Regions from separate parts of the uncultured Devosia sp. genome, predicted to be linked through region 1. Evidence: predicted binding sites of a transcription regulator. Region 1 holds the regulator's gene; each other region holds the start of a gene.
The links. Region 1 encodes PhoB, which activates phosphate uptake and scavenging genes when phosphate is short. Its sites were predicted from a motif close to TGTCATNNANCTGTCAT; they were not measured.
Positions count from the first base shown of each region.

Region 2: the regulator PhoB is predicted to act here: its motif matches at 1,715-1,731, upstream of phnC (phosphonate ABC transporter ATP-binding protein).
Region 3: the regulator PhoB is predicted to act here: its motif matches at 1,376-1,392, upstream of ACFE8X_RS09945 (esterase-like activity of phytase family protein).

Region 1 covers NZ_CAXTKA010000008.1:13,434-16,517, reverse strand. Annotated here, with positions in the region: gene ACFE8X_RS10735 (alkaline phosphatase) at 1-1,375, opposite strand, end outside; gene phoB (phosphate regulon transcriptional regulator PhoB) at 1,568-2,269, opposite strand; gene phoU (phosphate signaling complex protein PhoU) at 2,305-3,015, opposite strand; gene pstB (phosphate ABC transporter ATP-binding protein PstB) at 3,044-3,084, opposite strand, start outside.
Region 2 covers NZ_CAXTKA010000007.1:51,141-54,224, forward strand. Annotated here, with positions in the region: gene phnD (phosphonate ABC transporter substrate-binding protein) at 1-746, opposite strand, end outside; gene phnC (phosphonate ABC transporter ATP-binding protein) at 811-1,647, opposite strand; gene ACFE8X_RS09975 (acetyltransferase) at 1,781-2,395, opposite strand; gene phnL (phosphonate C-P lyase system protein PhnL) at 2,392-3,084, opposite strand, start outside.
Region 3 covers NZ_CAXTKA010000007.1:44,252-47,335, reverse strand. Annotated here, with positions in the region: gene ACFE8X_RS09945 (esterase-like activity of phytase family protein) at 1-1,317, opposite strand, end outside; gene ACFE8X_RS09940 (extracellular solute-binding protein) at 1,548-2,891, shown strand; gene ACFE8X_RS09935 (ABC transporter permease subunit) at 2,968-3,084, shown strand, end outside.

The DNA of each region.
Region 1 (3,084 bases):
GCTGCAGGTAGTCCAGATCGGTGGTGTCGACACCAGCCGGGTCGGCGCGGATGGTGAGCGGGGCATCGGCCTCGGCACCCTCGGGAGCAACCGGCGCTTCGCCTTCATAGACCGCAGCGCCCGGGCCGTTCATATATCCCAGCGTGGTATAGGCCTTGCCATCGTCGGCAGTGCCGCCGATGCCCAGGATCGGGTTGCCGCGCACCGGGTAGCCGGCGATCGAGAACACGTGGCTGTGGTCGGCGGTGACGACGATCAGCGTTTCCTCGGGATTGACGGCATCATAGGCGGCCTGCACGGCCTCGGACAGGGCTACGGTATCCATCAGTGCACGGGCGGCGTTGCCGGCATGGTGGGCGTGGTCGATACGGCCGCCTTCGACCATCAGTACGAAGCCATTTTCGTTCTGCGACAGCATCTCGATCGACTTGACGGTCATCTCGGCCAGGGAGGGCTCGCCGCCGGCATCCTTGGCGCGATCGGCTTCATACTGCATGTGCGAGCCTTCAAAGAGGCCGAACAGGTGCTTGGTGGTGGCGATATCGACCGCGTCGAACTGCTCCTTGTTCCACACATAGGCGCCATCATTGTACTTGGCCTGCCATTCGGCGACCAGGTCATGCCCGTCCTTGCGCGAGCCGGTTTTTTCCGGATATTCCGGATCGGCGGTCTCGGCCGTCATGAAGTTGGCGCGACCGCCGCCCAGGATGACCTCGAAGCCGTCGCCGGCGGGCCAGTTCACGAGCTGGCTGGCAATGTCGGCACATTCAGTGGTGCCTTCGGGCAGGTTGGTGTCGTTTTCCCAATCGCGGCCGGCGCTATGGGCATAAGTGGCGGCCGGCGTCGCGTGGGTGATGCGGGCGGTCGAGACGACGCCGGTCGCGAGCCCGGCGGCTTCGGCCTGCTCGAATATGCTGGTGACGGTGGCCTTGGCCTGGGTCGAGCAATCCTCGAGAACAACGCTCTGGTTGACGCCGATCGTGCCATTGACCGATTTGACGCCAGTGGTCATTGCCGTCGCGGTCGGGGCGCTGTCGGCGACCTGGCTGTCATGGGTATAGGTCTTGGACAGGGCGACGTAGGGCAGCAGCTTTTCGAACGACAGGCTGTTGCTTTCGCCGTCGACACCACGTTCCTGGCCCTCGAAAATGCGGGCGGCGGTAATGGTAGGAATGGACATGCCGTCGCCAACGAACAGGATGACGTTCTTGGCCTTGCCGGTATTGGGTTGCTGGGCGATCAGGGCAGCCAGGCTTTCCTGCGCCGACATGAAATAGCTGTCGGTCGCCTGGGGCAGGGCGCTCTGAGCCAAAGCAGGGGCAACCAGCGCCAGCGCCGACACCGTCGATACAAGTGTTCGTGCAAGTTTGATCATCGTATGTCCCATCGAAAAATTGCCGCGCATGGGTGCCGGCCATTTCCGATCGATAGACAAGGTTTGTAACGGTGATGTGTAGGCCGGGGACTCGTACAAGTTCGGTTCGGCTCGCGGCTGCTGAATGCCACGCATACGCCGGAGGTGCCGGGCGCGGCGGGAAAACCGGCGTCGGAGCCGGGCCGCGACGGGCTATACCGGAACGGCAAATCTTTCGTCGAAGGCGTAGCCGGCGCCACGCACGGTGCGGATGGGATCGGTTTCGCGGCCGCGATTGATGGCGCGGCGCAGGCGGCCGATATGCACATCGACGGTGCGTTCATCGACATAGACATCGTTGCCCCAGACGCCGTCGAGCAATTGCTCGCGCGAATAGACCCGGCCGGGATGGCGCATCAGATATTCGAGGAGACGATATTCGGTGGGGCCCAGATGCACGTCGCGGGCGGCACGGCGGACGCGGTGGGTGGTGCGGTCCAGCTCCAGGTCGCCCACCTTGATCGCGGCGGTGACCAGGTTCGGATTGGCCCGGCGCAACAGGGCGTGGATGCGGGCCAGCAGTTCGGGCACCGAGAACGGCTTGACGACATAGTCGTCGGCCCCGGTGGCAAGGCCGCGCACGCGTTCCTCTTCTTCGCCACGCGCGGTGATCATGATGATCGGCACGCGAGCGGTTTCCTCGCGCGCGCGCAGGCGCCGGCACAACTCGATGCCGGACACTTCGGGCAGCATCCAGTCGAGCAGGATCAGATCGGGCAGCTTGTCCTGGATGTGTTGCTGCGCCTCGTCGCCGGTTTCGGCGGTGAGCACGCTGAACCCTTCGGCCTCGAGATTGTAGCGCAGGAGGATCGAGATATCTTCCTCGTCCTCGACAACAAGAATGGTGGCGGGCATCGGTTAGCTCCCAAAGTGGACCGGCAAGCGGCCGGTCACGCCTTGATCTGGGTCCGGTGCAGTTCCTGAACGTCGCTGCTCAGTTGCTTGCCGGTCTGCAGGTAATAGGCGCGCTCCGCGATATTGGTGGCGTGGTCGCCGATGCGCTCCAGATTCTTGGCGCAGAACAGCAGATGGGTGCACTGGGTGATGTTGCGCGGATCTTCCATCATATAGGTCAGCAATTCGCGGAACAGGGAGGTGTGCATGGCATCGACCTCGTCGTCGCGGTTGCACACTTCGATGGCCGCCGCCGAGTCGCGGCTGGCATAGGCATCCAGCGCGTCCTTGATCTGGCGCAGCACCAGGCCCGTCATGTTGCGCACGCCGTTGTAGAAGGTGGGCTGCAGGCTGAGCCCATCGAGCTTGAGCGAGCGGCGGGCCAATTGTTTGGCCATGTCGCCGACGCGCTCCAGGTCGCTGGCGACGTGGATGGCGGTGACGATGGCGCGCAGGTCGCTGGCCATGGGCTGGCGGCGGGCGATCATCGACACTGCCACGTCGTCGATGCGGCGCTGCATGTCGTCGATGCGCTGGTCGGCGATGATAGTGACATCGGCCAGTTCGCGGTCGAGCTTGAGCAGGGCCTTGGTGCCGTTTTCGATGGCCACTTCGACCTGGCCGCCCATTTCGGCGATCAACTGGGCCAGCGAGGTCAGCTCGTCACTATAGGACGTGACGATATGGTCCTGGTTGGAATTGGGCATGGCGAAATCCTTTCGTCCGCGGCGCGGATCAGCCGATACGGCCCATGATGTAGTCCTGCGTCTGCTTGT
Region 2 (3,084 bases), on a different contig from region 1:
AGTTCGTTGCGCACGACGAGCGGACCGTTCGGGATCAAGGGCGAACGCCACACTTCGACGAAGTCTGCGGGATCGACGGCGCCCTTGTCGACGAGCTTGCGGAAGGTCCCGGAGGTATAGCCGTCCATGAAATCGCCGATCCCCGAAGAGTCGTCGACCGAAACGTCGGACTTGCCGTCGAGTAGGGCCAGGACGTTGTTTTCATGGCCGCCATTGAAGTCGGCGGAGGCGAAAAACTGGTCGTTCGGAACGCCGGTGGTGACCGGAATCTGGGTCAGCGGCACCAGATAACCCGAGGTCGAGTCGGGATCGGCATAGCCCAGCTTCTTGCCCTTGGCGGACATGATGTCGGTGATGCCGGAGGACTTGAGCGCCAGGCCGATCGAATAATAGCCGGTCGAGCCGTCGGACTGCTGGGTGGTCAGGATCGGGGTGACCGCGTCGGGGTTTTCGATGGCGATGGCCGCATAGCCCGAAGCGCCCAGGCCGGCGACGTCCAGAGTGCCGCCCAGAAGGCCCTGGATCACGCCGTCATAATCGGCAGCCGGGAACAGCGAGACCTTCTCGAAGCCCAGATCAGTCTTGAGATGGTCGGCGAGGCATGCGTAATTGCGCAGGCGGTCGGCTTCGTTTTCGCCGCCGAGGATGCCAATGCGCAGCTCCTTGACGTCCTGAGCGAAGGTGGCGGTCGAGCCGGCACCAAGGGCGACGAGCGTGACGGCGCCCATAAGCATAGTTTTCAGCATGGTTTTCTCCTGGTTTGCAATCCGCCCCGCTTTTGCCGCGGGGTTGGATGGGGTGCGCACAGCGTCAGTTGGCGAAGGCTTCCGCCCGGGCGTCGAGGGCGACGACACGCTCGCTCTTGCTGGCGATGGCTGTGGAGGTGATGGCCTCCGAAAAGGCTTCCTTCATGCCGTCGGCACCATAGATGGTGCGGGCGGCACTTTCGGTCAGTTGCTCGGGGTTGCCGTCAAAGACGACCCGGCCGGCGGCCATGCCGATGATGCGCTGGCAATAATGGCGCGCGGTATCGAGCGTATGCAGATTGGTGATGATGGTCAGGCCGTGGTCGTGATTGATGGCGCGCAGGCTGTCCATGACGATCTGAGCATTGCGCGGATCAAGCGAGGCGATCGGCTCGTCGGCCAGGATCATCTTGGGGCTCTGCATCAGCGCGCGGGCGATGGCCACGCGCTGCTGCTGGCCGCCCGACAGGGTTCCGGCCCGCTGCAGCGCGGTCTGGGCGATATCCAGCCGGTCCAGCGCCTGCAGCGCGTCGAGGCGTTCCGCATGGCTGAAGACATTGAGCAGCGACGCCACCGTATTGCGCCCATTGAGCCGGCCGAGCAGCACATTGGTCAGCACGTCAAGGCGCGGTACGAGGTTGAACTGCTGGAAGATCATGGCGCAGTCGCGCTGCCAGTTGCGCAAGGCTTGGCCCTTGAGCGCCGAAACCGCAACGCCGTCGAAGCTGATCGAGCCTTCCGAAACGTCGGCAAGCCGGTTGATCATCCGCAGCAGGGTGGACTTGCCGGCGCCGGATCGCCCGATGATGCCGACCATCTGACCGTCGGGAATTTCCAGATCGACGTTGTCGACGGCAGTCTTGCTGCCGAACCGTCGCGTGACCCTGGAAATCTTGAGCATTGCTGCCCTCCGGTGTTGAACCGAAGGCATGCCTAGGGCGCGATCATAAACCTGACATGTCGATTGCGTGACGGAACGATGACGATGCACAGGGGCGACTGGGGAGTCGCGGGTTTATCGTTTGTGGGCAGGCTTAGCTTTCGTTTTTGTCCAGAAACTCCTCGGTCGAAAGCGTGCGGAAATCCCGCAGCCCCGCGCGCAGGCGTTCATGCTCCCAATCCCACCACGCCAGAGCATCGAGGCGCGCGGCAATCGTGTCCGGGAACCGCTGCTTGATGGTGCGCGCAGGCACGCCGACGGCGATGGCGAAGGCGGCAACATCCTTGGTGACCACGGCGTTGGAGCCGATGATGGCGCCGTTGCCGACGCTGATGCCCGGCATGATCACGGCGCCATGGCCGATCCAGGTATCGTGGCCGATATTGATGCCCTGCCCGGCGCGCCAATCAAAGAACGATTGATCATCCGCTTCGCCCTCGAAGTACCAGGCCGAGCGATAGGTGAAATGGTGCAGCGAGGCCCGCTCCATCGGATGCATGCTGGCATAGATGCGCACATGGGCGGCAATATTGGCGAACTTGCCGATCTGGGCATAGGCGATCTGCGTGTTGCCGACGCAGTAGGAATAGTCGCCCAGGCTCGAATGCGACACGCTGCAGCCGGCACCCACCTCGGTATAGCGGCCAAGCGTTGAATGCGCGACCTTGGCGGTCGGATGGATATGGGGTTCGGTGCCAAGCTTGGTCATGCAGCGATCCTGGGGGCAAAGGTGGTGACATCGACGACGCGATCGGCGACTTGGGAGCGCACATCCTCATCGTGGAAAATGCCGAGCAGCGCCGTGCCCTCGGCCTTTTTCCGGGCGATCATGGCAACCACCACCGCGCGATTGGTCGCATCGAGCGACGCGGTGGGTTCGTCGAGCAAAAGCACCTTATGGTCGGTGATGAAGCCGCGCGCGATGTTGACACGCTGCTGCTCCCCGCCCGAGAACGTCGCCGGCGGCAACGACCAGAGCCGCTCCGGCAGGTTGAGCTGCGCCAATAGCATCCTGGCCCGGTCATGGGCTTCCGCCTTGTCGGCACCACGGATGACCAATGGCTCCGCCACCACGTCGAGCGCCGAGACCCGGGGCACGGTGCGCAGGAATTGCGACACATAAGCGATGGTGTCACGGCGCAGGGTCAGGACAAGACGCGGATCGGCGGTGGCGAGATCGACTTCATCGCCGTCATGGGTCAGCCAGATATGGCCGGCATCGACACCGTAATTGCCATAGACCATCTTGAGAATGGAGCTCTTGCCGGCGCCGGACGGACCGCCGAGGACGACGCATTCGCCGGCGGCGACCTCGAAGTTGACGTTGTCGACCACGGGGAGGATGACCCCATCACGCAGGTGCATGGTGAAGGTCTTGGCGAGGGATTGAACGCGAAG
Region 3 (3,084 bases), on a different contig from region 1:
ACCGTCGGTATCCAGATCGGAGACGATCTGGGGATAGTTCGGCGTGCCTTCAGCCAGCTCATAGAGCATGACGTGCGAGCCCGCGAGACCGTCCTCGCGCAGGTCGTTCTCGTTGGCGGTGACCAGCAGGTTACGCTCGGGAATGGCGATCAGGCCTTCGGGGCCGATGCCCGACGGTACCGATTGCAGATATTCGGGGGCAGCGCCGGTGTCCTTGTAGATAGCGATCAAGGAGGAGCGTTCCTCGGCAACGAAGATGAACTGGGTGTCGCCGATTTCAGCAACTTCCAGGCCTTCGGGCTCGACGCCCTTCTTATTGCGCTGATCAGGATAGTGACCCATCTGGGCGGCCATGACGTCAAGCGCATTGCCCGAGTCCCAGGAGACGGTGCCATCGCGGTTGAAGATGGTAAAGCCGCGCGAGCCGCCGTTCCAGTCGCCCTCATTGGCGACGACGAGGCGATCGGCATCGAGCCACTTGACCGCATCGGGTTCGCGCAGCAAGTCGTCCTTGGAACCGGTGAAATCGATCTGGCCGTCGTTCTTGGTGTCGATGCCTTCCACCGACGTGGAGCCGGCAGTGAAGCCGCCGGTGACGGTACCGGTCTTGGCGTCGATGATGGCGATCCAGTTGTTTTCCTGCAATGTGACAGCGACTTCGTCATTGTTGTTAAAGGCGACGAATTCGACTTCGGCGTCCTCGGGTGCAATGTCGGACAGCCCGGTCAACTCGACCTTCTTGATACCCGCTTCGGTGACGGCGCCATCGGCCAGAGTAACGAGAACGAGGAAACCGGAGGGCAATTGCGGGATAGCACCGTCGTTAACCTCCTCGTCGCGCTCGTTCTCGATAGCGATGGCCAGGATGGTGCCGGCCTTGTTGTGGGCAATGGAATCGGGCTGGCCGCCGAGCTCAAATTCGCCGTCGACGGTCTTGGTCGCGATATCGACGACGACCAGCTTGCCGGTCTGCTCGACGAAATTCTCGCGCGTGTTGACGGCCACATAGGCCTTGGCGCCGATCACGGTGACGGAGGTGGGCTCACCGCCCATGTCCATATAGCCGGCCGGCTTGGGCGTCTTGGGATCGGTCACGTCGATGAAGCCGATGCCGCCATTTGGGCTGTCCGAATAGATCAGCATCATGCCGTCATCGGTGGCGGTGATGATTTCCGAAGAGGTCGCCTCGGCATCGGGAGCGTTGAGCTCGACCGGAAAGCTGGCGATCCGGTTGAAGGTCGGCGCCGCCAAGGCGGGCAGGGCGGTGGTGGCAAGTAGCGCGGCAACAAGCGCAGCGGTCGAACTTTTGATCGGCATGAAAGAACCCCCTGGGATAATGAACCGGGCCCAATTAGGGGACGAATGAAAACGATGGATGACATTTGTATGACACTGCGATGACGCTCGTTTGAACCGGCGGGGCAGCATCGCTGCATCGTCAAAGCGTCATGGTGCGTTCATCTGGCTGAAACTCAACTGTCAAAATCCGCGACTAGGACTCCGGCGCTGGCAACGCGCTCGGCACCCTCATTTCGGAGAGACCACAGATGACACGCAATTGGCTGCTCAACGCAGTGTTTTCGGTCGGCGCCCTGGCGCTGGCCAGCGCGCCCGCCCTGGCCGCGCCGACCAAGTTCGAATTCTGGTATGGCCTTTCGGGCGACCTGTCCGAGCGCATCCAGGACATGTGTAAGGATTTCAACGCGTCGCAAGCCGACTATGAAATCGTCTGCATCAGTCAGAATGACTACGACACCAACCTGCAGAATACCATCGCGGCCTACCGCGCCAACAAGCAGCCAACGATCTCGCAGATCTTCGACGCCGGCACGCTCGATCTGATGCTGAGCCAGGCCTATCTGCCCGTCGGCCAGTTGATGAGCGAAAACGGCTACGACATCGACTGGAGCAACTACTTCTCCGGCATCGCCTCGTACTATTCGACCTCCAAGGGCGAACTACTGTCCATGCCGTTCAACTCCTCGACGGCGATGATTTATTACAACACCGACGCCTTGGCCAAGGTTGGCTTTGAAGGCCTGCCCGCCACCTGGAGCCAGGTCGAAGACGTCGCTCGCAAGATGAAGGCCGCTGGCTATGACTGCCCGATCGGCTTCGATCCGGCTGGTGCCTGGCAGTGGTTCGAGCAGTTCTCCGCCATTCACAACCAGCCTATCGCCACCAACGGCAATGGCTTTGACGGCCTCGATGCCGAAATGGTCGTTGGCAAGGGCAAGTTCGTCCAGCAGCTGACCTGGATCAAGGCGATGTATGACGAAGGCCTGCTCGTTCTCAAGAGCAAGGACACCGGCGAAGTTGACCAGGACGCTTTTGCTGCCGGCAAGTGCCAGATCTTTTCGGGCTCGATCGCCGGCCATGGCAGCGTGACCGCAAAGGCCATTCCCGACCTGCATTGGGATGTGGCCATGCTGCCGATGCTCGACGGCGTCGAACGCACCAATAGCCTGGTCGGCGGCGCGTCGCTGTGGACCCTCAAGGGCAAGACACCGGAAGAGTACAAGGGCGCCGCAGCGTTCTACAACTTCCTCGCCACGCCCAAGCAGACCGAATGGTGGTCGACAGTGACCGGCTATATCCCGGTAACCAATACCGGCTTTGAAGCCATGACGGCCAACGGCTTTTATAACGCTGCTCCCTATAAGGGCCGCGAAAAGGCCATTCAGAGCCTGACCTTCACCCCGCCGACTGAGAACACTCGCGGCATTCGCCTGGGCAACTACGCCTCGATCCGCGCCGAAATGGTCAAAACCATCCAGAACGTGCTGTTCAACAATGAACCCGTGCAGCAGGCGCTGGATGAATTCGACACCAAAGGCAACGACATCCTGCGCCGCTTCCAGGCGACCTACAAGAACGCCGTTCTTCCCTGATCAATCTGTCTGACAGCGCGGGCGGCCATCACTGGCCGCCCGCGTTTCTCTTTGCTCAGTCCAAGCGGGTGGCAACATGGAACGACGCGCTTTTTACCGCAATGGCGGCCTGCCCTGGCTGCTGATCGCGCCACAACTGCTGCTGGTGCTGGTGTTCTTTTATTGGCCCACCTCGCAAGCGCTGTACTGGGCC